One region of the Bradyrhizobium sp. USDA3010 genome, then DNA from elsewhere that is predicted to be linked to it. Evidence: predicted binding sites of a transcription regulator. Region 1 holds the regulator's gene; the other holds the start of a gene.

The links. The regulator LexA, encoded in region 1, represses DNA repair genes until DNA is damaged. The targets are predictions, from matches to a motif close to TGTTCNNNNTGTGTTCNG.
Region 2: the regulator LexA is predicted to act here: its motif matches at 2,941-2,958, upstream of AC066Y_RS36480 (ribonuclease T2 family protein).

What each region holds. Positions count from the first base shown of each region.
Region 1 covers NZ_JBWJZD010000002.1:478,370-483,190, forward strand. The annotation lists gene AC066Y_RS05320 (ComEC/Rec2 family competence protein) at 1-1,091, shown strand, start outside; gene AC066Y_RS05325 (hypothetical protein) at 1,088-1,315, opposite strand; gene AC066Y_RS05330 (hypothetical protein) at 1,461-1,889, opposite strand; gene lexA (transcriptional repressor LexA) at 2,132-2,836, opposite strand; gene AC066Y_RS05340 (molybdopterin molybdotransferase MoeA) at 3,068-4,279, opposite strand; gene AC066Y_RS05345 (HAD family hydrolase) at 4,293-4,821, opposite strand, start outside.
Region 2 covers NZ_JBWJZD010000039.1:18,994-23,814, reverse strand. The annotation lists gene AC066Y_RS36505 (TonB-dependent siderophore receptor) at 1-545, opposite strand, end outside; gene AC066Y_RS36500 (hypothetical protein) at 930-1,100, shown strand; gene AC066Y_RS36495 (DUF3617 domain-containing protein) at 1,370-1,900, opposite strand; gene AC066Y_RS36490 (hypothetical protein) at 1,944-2,243, opposite strand; gene AC066Y_RS36485 (hypothetical protein) at 2,410-2,886, shown strand; gene AC066Y_RS36480 (ribonuclease T2 family protein) at 3,001-3,687, shown strand; gene AC066Y_RS36475 (23S rRNA (adenine(2030)-N(6))-methyltransferase RlmJ) at 3,847-4,707, shown strand.

The DNA.
Region 1 (4,821 bases):
AGGCGCTGGTGCATCCGAGCTTCCAGATGTCGTTTGCGGCGACGCTGGGGCTGGTGGCGCTGGTGCAGATCGGGCTGCCGAACCTGCTGGCGTCGCCCGATCATTCGGCGACCGCGCGCCTTGCGCTGTGGGGCGGGCGTGAGCTCACGATGCTGATGCTGGCCTCGCTGGTGGCGGGGCTCGCGACCACGCCCTACGCCGCATTCCACTTCCATCGCGTGACGCCCTACGGGCTGCTGGCGAACCTTGCGGCGATGCCGGTTGTGTCGGCGGTCGTGATGCCGGCCGGCCTGCTCGGGCTGCTCGCCATGCCGTTCGGCTTCGACGGCGTGTTCTGGGCGATCATGGGGTTCGGCATCGACTGGATGATCCTGGTGACGCAATGGGTCGCAGCGCTCCCCGGCGCAGTCGGTCGGATGGCGGCGTTCGGCGTCGGACCGATGATCCTGGCGAGCGCCGGGCTGATCCTGCTCGGATTGCTGCGTTCGCCGCTGCGCTGGTCGGGTGCGATGCTGCTGGTGGTGGCTTCGGTCTGGGCGGTGCGGGTGCCGCAGCCCGACGTGCTGGTCTCTGCCGACGGGCGCAACGTCGCGGTGCGGGGCGGCGACGGGCGGCTGCATCTGATGCACAGCGCCAAGGATGCCTTTCTCGTGAAGGAGTGGCTGGCGGCGGATGCCGATGCGCGGATCGCCACCGACGCATCGCTCGGTGAGGGTGTCTCTTGCGATCCGAGCGGCTGCGTGACGCAAGGTCCCCGCGGCGCCTTCGTCGCGCTGGCGAGCCGGCCGGAGGCATTGGCCGACGATTGCGAGCGTGCGGCGCTGATCGTGAGCGCGCGTCCGGCGCCGAAGGATTGCGCGGCTTCGGTGATCGATGCCGAGCGGTTGCGGCGCCACGGCGCGCTGGTGCTGCGGCGCATCAGGGACGGCTATGCCATCGATGCGGTCAAGCCCGGCGGGATCGACCGGCCGTGGTCGCCGGCGGTTCCCGGCGATAGCGAGAGCGAGACGACGCTGCGCACGCCCGCCAGCGCGCCGCGGCCCGCCGTCGATACGACGCCGGCCGAGACCGATTTGCAGGCCGAGGATTAGCCCGGATCGAGCGAGGTGCCGGTGGGCAGCTCGAACAGGCCGAGGTGGTATTCGTCGGAGTCGGGGCCGGCGTCGGGCTTCTTGACGAGGGTGAAGGAAGCCTCGGGGAATTGCTCCCAGACCTTCAGGTCGTCAGCCGTCACCGTCAGCCAGCCGAACCGGAACATATACCGGCCCGGCTCCGTGACGCGTCCGGCCTTTTGCCATGTGACCTTGTCGACCACCACGCACGTCCTCCGTGCCCGATGATGCGCCAAGGCGCGCGCCGACGCAATTCTCCAGCCGCGCCCCGGAACCCGGCGTCCGGGGTCGCTCGAAATCGCTTAGGTCACCCGCCGCCGGACAGCTCATTCCGCGGCGACGATGCGTTCAACCCAAAAACAGCGACGCAAATGCGGAGGGCCGCCGCTCCACAACCTTCGGCTTCTGCTCGACCGGCGGATGCAGTGCCGGCAATTGCAGCACGCTGACGCGTTGTCCCTCGACGAGCTGGGTCACCAGCACATGGCTGCCGTCGGGGAATTCGACCGCGTCATGATGGCGATCGGGAACGTCGGGCTCGACTTCGTTGAACACGCCGACGCGGAAGTTCATCGTCTTGGTCCAGATCCAGCGGCTGTCGTAGCGAACGTTCTCGGCGAAAGCGAGCTCGGTGCCCGGCAGCATGCAGACCGCGACAGTGGGATCGGTCTCCGAAGCAAAGCCGCGGGTCGACGTCCCGCGGAAAGTCGTGGTGATCAGCGTCTCTCCAACAATGGCGGGGCGCGACGCCACGGCGTGCAGACTATAGTCACACATCGGATGGCTCCTCAAATCGAGGTAGCGACCCGTGCCTCTCCTTGAGGCATAGGGCCTCTACCAGAGTGGACGATAGCGAACGAGTGTCTCCTCGTTTCTGGGCGATTGTACGACTGGTCGCCCAACGCTCCCGATCACAAACACGCGACGCTGCGTGAGAGGTATCGGAGCGCATCGGGTAGGCCGCACGTTACGCTATCATTCAAGGAACGATCCGATGTGTCGCTCGTTCCTTGCCGCCATCAGTATTTGCGATAGAGGCCGATCAGCTTGCCCTGGATGCGGACCCGGTTCGGCGGCAGGATGCGCACTTCATAGGCGGTATTGGCCGGCTCCAGCGCGATCGACGCGCCGCGGCGGCGGAAGCGCTTCAGGGTGGCTTCCTCCTCGTCGATCAGCGCCACCACGATGTCGCCGGTATTGGCGACGTCGTTGCGCTGGATCAGCGCCATGTCGCCGTCGAGGATGCCGGCGTCGACCATCGAGTCGCCGCGCACTTCCAGCGCATAGTGCTCGCCGGAGCCGAGCATGTCGGGCGGCACGCTGATGGTGTGGCTGCGGGTCTGCAGCGCCTCGATCGGCGTGCCGGCAGCGATCCGGCCCATCACGGGGACCGCGACCGGACGGTTGCCGTCGTCCTCGGCGATCGGCGGCGTGCTGGTGCGCTTGCCGAGGGTGCCTTCGATGACGCTCGGGGTGAAGCCGCGGCGGCCGTTGCCGCCGCCGGCCGAGAGCTCGGGCAGCTTGATGACTTCGATGGCGCGGGCGCGGTTGGGCAGGCGGCGGATGAAGCCGCGCTCCTCCAGTGCAGTGATCAGGCGGTGGATTCCGGACTTCGAGCGCAGGTCGAGCGCATCCTTCATCTCGTCGAAGGAGGGCGGTACGCCGGCCTCTTTCAGACGTTCATTGATGAAACGCAGAAGTTCGTACTGTTTGCGCGTGAGCATCTCGAGTATTCCCCCGGTTGGTAGCGTCGTTCGATTCCGAGACTTTTCAGGCGGGGCCTGACCTCAGGAGCACGGTGCTCATCACAAGCGCTCCCTCGCGGCCTCCCATTTGTACACACCAGTACTCGAAACAAATCATGAACGGACACTATATGTTCGATATGTGTTCCGCAACCACTTAATTTCCGGTGAACGCATCCGGTGAGCGCTCAAGCGATCCAAACTGCGCTGTCACTCAGGCAGCGTCAGGATCTCGCATTCGCTGCCTTTGACGGCGGCAGGCGCAAACGGCGGACGCACGAGAAGTGCCCGTGCCGCAGCGAGATTCCCGAGCAGCGACGAGTCCTGCTGCGTGACAGGCGTTGCGATCAGCGTGCCGTCCTCGCGCTCCTCGAGGCGAGCGCGCAGATAGTCCTCGCGCTGGTCGTTGGCGGTGAGGTCGCGGCCGAGCAATGCGCTCGCGCGGCGATGGTGAATCGCTTTCCGGCCGCTCAGCGCCCGAATCAACGGCACGAGAAACAGGAAGGCGCAGACATAGGAGGACACCGGATTGCCGGGCAGGCCGATCACCCGCATCGCGCCGAGCCGGCCATGCATCATCGGTTTGCCGGGCCGCATCGCGATCCGCCAGAACGCCATCTCGACGCCCTCGGCCTCCAGCGACTGCTTGACCAGGTCGTGGTCGCCGACCGAGGCGCCGCCGGTCGTGATCAGGATGTCGGCACCGGTCTCGCGCGCCCGGCGGATGCCGGCGGTGGTGGCTTCCACCGTGTCGGCGGCAACCCCGAGATCGACGGTCTCGGCACCTTCGGCGCGCGCCAGCGCCCGCAGCGCATAGCCGTTGGAATAGACGATCTGGCCGGGGCCGGGCGTCGAGCCCGGCATCACCAGCTCGTCGCCGGTCGCCAGCACCGCGACCTTGGGACGGCGGTGCACCGCGAGCTCCGGATGGTTCATGGCGGCCGCCAGCGACAGCGCGCGATCGGAGAGGCGGCTGCCGGCCGCGAGCAGCACGTCGCCTTCACGGAAATCGACGCCGGCCGGGCGGATGTGCCGTCCGGCGGCAGCTAGCTCCGTGATCGTGATGTGGTCGCCGTCGACGGCGGTGTCTTCCTGAATGATGACGGCGTCGGCGCCATGGGGGATCACGCCGCCGGTGAAGATCCGCACCGCTTCGCCGGCGCCGACCGTGCGCTCGAACGGCCGGCCGGCGGCGACTTCGCCGATCACCCTGAGCCGGACCTTCAGATCACCAGCGTCGGCCGCACGCACGGCATAGCCGTCCATCGCCGACATCGGCTGCGGCGGCTGGGTGCGCCGGGCGGCGAGGTCGCGCGCCAGGGTGCGGTGGTAGGCGGCATCGAGCGCGACCATCTCCTCCGGCAGCGGTTCGGCGCCGGCGAGGACAGCGGACAGGGCATCGGCAACCGGCATCAGGGCCACGCTCGGAGCTCCTTCAATCCAAATGTTCAAGACCAAGTGCAGTCAGAGCCCTCGCCACGTCATCCGTCGATGTCACGTGGATGGCATGAAGGCCGCGCGCCCGCGCGCCCTCGATGTTGGCAGCCAGATCGTCGAAGAACAGGATCCGCGACGCCGGCACGCCGATGGCTTTTACCACATGATCGTAGGCCTCGGCGTCGGGTTTCCGAAACCCGATCGTCGAGGACAGGAAGACGGTGCGGAAATGGCTGAGCAGCTCGGCATGGGTGACCGAGAAATGCGCGACATGAGCCGGATTGGTGTTGGAGAAGGCGTAGAGTGGCATCCGCCTGGCGGCGGTGGCGAGCAGGGGGGCAATCCCCGGCATCTCGCCGGTGAAGATCGCATTCCAGCCTTCCAGGAACTGCGTATCGGTGAGGTTGATGCCGAGCGTCCGCCGCAGGTTTTCAAAGAACGCCGCATCGTCGATCCGGCCAATCTCGTGATGCTTGAAGCTGTCGTCGACGACAAAGCGCGTGGCGAGGTCGGCCGGCGCGCAGCCG
Region 2 (4,821 bases), on a different contig from region 1:
ACGATGCCCCCTGGAGAGCCGAGGCCGTAGAGGCCCGAGGCCGGGCCGCGGAGGATCGACACGCTGTCGAGACCGTAAGGTTCGATCTTGGGAATGGCGAAGTTGCCGCCGCCCTGGCGCAGGCCGTCGCGATAGATCCCCGTATAGGTCGCATCGAAGCCGCGGATGTAGAAACTATCGAACCGGGGATCATAGCCGAACGCCGTGGTCGTGACGCCGGGCGTGTAATTGACGGCGTCCTTGAGCGTCTGAACGTTACGATCCCTGAGCTCCTTTTGCGTGACGACCGAAAGCGACTGCGGCGTCTCGATCAGTGCGGTGTTGGTCTTGGTGCCGGCCGTGCTGCCGGTCGCAACGTAACCGGTCGTCGTACTGATATTGCCAGCTGTGCCCTGCGATCGCGGAGCCTGGCTCTGAGCGGATGTAGCGACACGACTGCGTCGGTTCGCCGCGACTGTGCGCGAAGACCTGCTGTTCTGACTTGAAGCGGCGGCAGCACGCTTCTTCGTCGCGCCGGGCTGATCCACCGTCACTGCCGGAAGCACGCTGACATTGTTCGGGGGAGGACTGGTTTGCGCCCGAGCGCTGGCGACGTTTGCCCCCGCTGCTCCAAGCATGACCGAACCAAGAAATGCTGCATTGATCGCAGCCGTTGATCCAAGCAAGTCGCGCTTGCTTCGATACGAAGTCATTCCCACCGAACAATTCCCCACACGCCCAGACCGATCTTGATCGAACCGCGCCGTCTTCATAACGCGACATCGATTGGGGCGGACTTCTATCGGCGGGGTTTGCGAAATTCCACACGCGCAAAATAGAATCGCTTGAAGCGCGCACGATGCGAAACACTGGAACGATTCAAGATGCACGACACCGGAATGATTCGAAGCGAGACGCTGTAGCAGCAGGCATGCATCGTGACGTCTTCGATGCGCGTCAACGTTCACTCGGATTATCTTGAGCGTGAGGTGCGCAGCGATCGTTCAATGATGTTGATTCCATCTGCGGTGGCCGACGGGCGTCGCGCTTGCAACGCGCGCCGCTACATCATCGCGCGCCAATTGGTCGCACCGACGCGCGGCGAAGACCCGTCATCCTGAGGAGCGCATAGCGCGTCTCGAAGGATGCACGGCCCGGCTATTTCCGCGCATTGCTTCTCCGCCAATGGAGAGTGGGGCCGTCGACCCTTCGAGACGCGCTACGCGCTCCTCAGGGTGACGGGGAGAGAGAGCGGATGGATTGCGCGCCGCCTCCGTGCAAAATTGCTCCGCAATTTTGTCGCAGCTTCTCGCAATAAAGGTGAAGCAAGGTCTCGCGGCCTCTCGGCGTGAGAGGCCGTCGCGCGTGGCAGCAATCGAAGGCGCTCCGCCTACTTCTGCTTGGGCAGAAGGCCCTTCAGCTTTTCCATATCCTTGACATTCATCTTCATGCCGCCGGGCATGATGATGTCACCGGGCTTCTGGTCGCTCTTGCAGGCGCCGAGCCATTTCGCCTCGATGGTCATCGTGGTGTCGCGGGAGCCGGCCGCGCCGCCTTCCGCTTGCGAGGTGCTCTTGACCGTGTAGGCGGAATTGAAATCGCCGACGATCTCGGCATGGCTCTTCATCGACATGCCGGCGACGCTGCACACGCTGTCGCTGACATAGCCGGTGGCGGTCTTCTGGATGTCCTGCTTGGAGCAGACTTCCTTGGCCATCGGCGAGGCCGCCGCGCTCATCTCCTTGTCGGTGGTCTCGTCGGTGCAGTGCTGCATGGTGATTTCCGGCATCGGCCCGCCGGTGCGCACCATTTTCATCTCCCACAGACCGGCCTTGCGGATCGGCAGGTCGACAGCGCTGGCCGCGCCAGTGGACAGGACAAGGCAAACAGCAGAACCAAGCAAGGCAAGCTGTCGGGTCATGCGGTGAGCTCCCGGCTGAACGATCGAAGGATTTGGAGTGCGCTCAGTAGAGTGTGCGCACCGGCCTCTGGGCCGAACCGTAGGGCACCCAGCGGCAGGCGAACGAGAGATAGCCACCCGGGTAGCGCTGCACCGCAAGGAACTTGACCACCTTGCCGTAGGAAGCGCAGTGATCGACGGCGAGCTGCCGCGCGTCGGTCTGGGCCGCCAGCGTATAGGCGATGATACCGCCGGTATCATTGCCCTTGAACGGCGGCACCGGCTGCATCCAGTCGGCTCGCGCCGGACCAACGGCCAGCATCCCGCAAACGGCAACCAGGCACGCAGCCAATTTCCTTCGCATCGCAGACTCCATTTCGCTTGCGACCAACATAGAGTGCGACGGCGACCATGGAAAGAACGAGCCCGCTGCTGGAGGTGGACTTCTCCGCAGGTGTTGCCGCGCTGCACTTGACCTTGCCGGGGCTTCACGGCACCGTCCGCCGCATCTGATCATCGGGTGGATTCCCATGCGCAACCTGTTCAACTCCCCCACTAAACTCAGCCACACGCTTGGCCTCGGCGCCGCGCTCGTGGTCGGCCTTCTGGCGTTCGGGGGCACGGCTCAGGCCGCCAATCCGTTCGAACTGAATTTCTGGCTGTCCGGCCCGCGCTATGACGGCAATGTGGCACCCTGCGAGAGGGCCCTGAACGTCATCAGCGATCAATTCCACGAAAAGGAAGCCACTTTCTGGAATTCGCCGCTCGTGATCACCGGTTTCAGCCGGATCCATGAGACCGCGTTCCGCCCCTGGCAGTCCGATAACATTCCGCGCCGCTATTGCTCGGGTGATGCGATGTTGAGCGACGGCAAGGTGCGCAAGGTGCACTATTCGATCATCGAGGACGGCGGCTTTGCCGGCCTTAGCCAGGGCGTCGAATGGTGCGTCGCCGGGCTTGACCGCAACTGGGCCTATAACCCGTCCTGCAAGGCCGCCCGGCCCTGATCTCCGACCAGTTTGGTCAAAACGGAAGCCGCCGCCGCTCAGCCGGCGGCTTTTTGTTCTTGAAATGTTCTAGCGGCCTGCTAGGTTCTGAATGGTCGCGTGAGGGAGCGTTTGATGCCTCGGTTGGTCACAATTTCCCGATTTCTGATTTCAATTGCCTTTGTTCTGTGTGGTGCGATGGGGGCCTCGGCCCAGGATCGCCGGCAGAATGCGCCCGGCGAGTTCGATTTCTATGTGCTGTCGCTGTCGTGGTCGCCTTCGTTCTGCGAGGCGGCGAGCGAGCGCGGCAACAATGGCCGCGGCACCCAGGCGCAATGCGGCGGACGGCCGTACTCGTTCGTGGTGCACGGGCTGTGGCCGCAATATGAGCGGGGCTTTCCGGAATACTGCCAGCGCCCCTCGCCCCGCCTCGCCCGCAGCATCATGACCTCGATGCTCGACCTGATGCCGGCGCCCGGGCTGATCTACAACGAGTGGGACAAGCACGGCACCTGCTCCGGCCTCGGCGAACGCGCCTATTTCGAAGCCATCCGCAAGGCCCGCGCCGCGGTGAAGATCCCCGAGGAATTCCTGCAATTGACGGAGCCGAAGACGATCGCGCCCGACGAGCTGGAGACGGCGTTCATCAAGACCAATCCGGGGCTCAGCAACTCCGCGATCTCGGTGACCTGCGACAGCAAGCGGCTCAGCGAGGTGCGGATCTGCCTCAGCAAGGATCTGCAATTCCGTTCCTGCGAGGAAATCGATCGCCGCGCCTGCCGCCGCGATCAGGTGCTGATGCCGCCGGTTCGCGGCGGCTGAAGTCCCGTCCGCGTCAAGCCGGGCAGACGCACGTCGTCGCGCCGAGTGTCCCGGCCATGGACGCCATCACGAAACTAACGAGATAAGGCATAGATGCCCGGGACAGGCCGGGCATGACGCAGTACAACATGCGCACCCTCTGGAGCGCAGCGTCATCGCATGAACTATCGTCACGCCTTTCATGCCGGCAGCTTTGCCGACGTCATCAAGCACATCGTGCTGGTGCGCATGCTCACCTATCTGCAGGAGAAGCAGGCGCCGTTCCGCGTCATCGACACCCATGCCGGCGCCGGCCTGTATGATTTGACGTCGAGCGAAGCGCAGCGCGGCGGCGAATGGCTGACCGGCATAGCGCGGCTGATGCAGGCGCGGCTGTCCGACAAGGCGTTGCCGCTGATCGCGCCCTATCTCGACATCGTCAGAGCATTCAATCCGAGAGGCGAGCTGAAAGCCTATCCCGGCTCGCCGTTGATCGCGCGGGCGCTGCTGCGTCCGCAAGACCGCATGACGGCCTGCGAGATCGAGCCCGTGGCGCGCAAGCAATTGATCGATGCATTGCGACGCGATGCGCAGGCGCGCGTCGTCGATCTCGACGGCTGGATGGCACTGCCCGCATTCGTGCCGCCGAACGAACGGCGCGGCCTGGTGCTGATCGATCCGCCATTCGAAGCGAAGGACGAGTTCGAGCGGCTGGCGAGTGCCTTCACCGAAGCGTTCGCGAAGTGGCCGACCGGCACGTATCTTTTGTGGTACCCCGTAAAAACCCGGAGAGCTACCGACGAGCTCGCGCGCAGCGTCGCTGCAGCGACAGCAAGCAGTCGGCCCGCGGGCAAATGCTTGCGTTTGGAATTCAGTGTGGCGCCGCAAGAAACCGGCGCAGGCCTCGTTTCCACCGGGCTTTTGATGGTGAATCCGCCGTGGACGCTGGCGGGCGAACTGAAGATCATCCTGCCCGAACTCGAGAGACCGCTTGGTCAAGGCGGCGCCGGACGCTTCAGACTCGAAACGCCTAAACCTTGATCGGTAGCACCACTGAAAAGTTCTATTTGAGCATAGGCAACGCGCGCGGAACCGTATTATGCTCATCCTGTTACGACTGGCTTTACGTTCCGCTTCCGCGAATGGTTGCGGCGG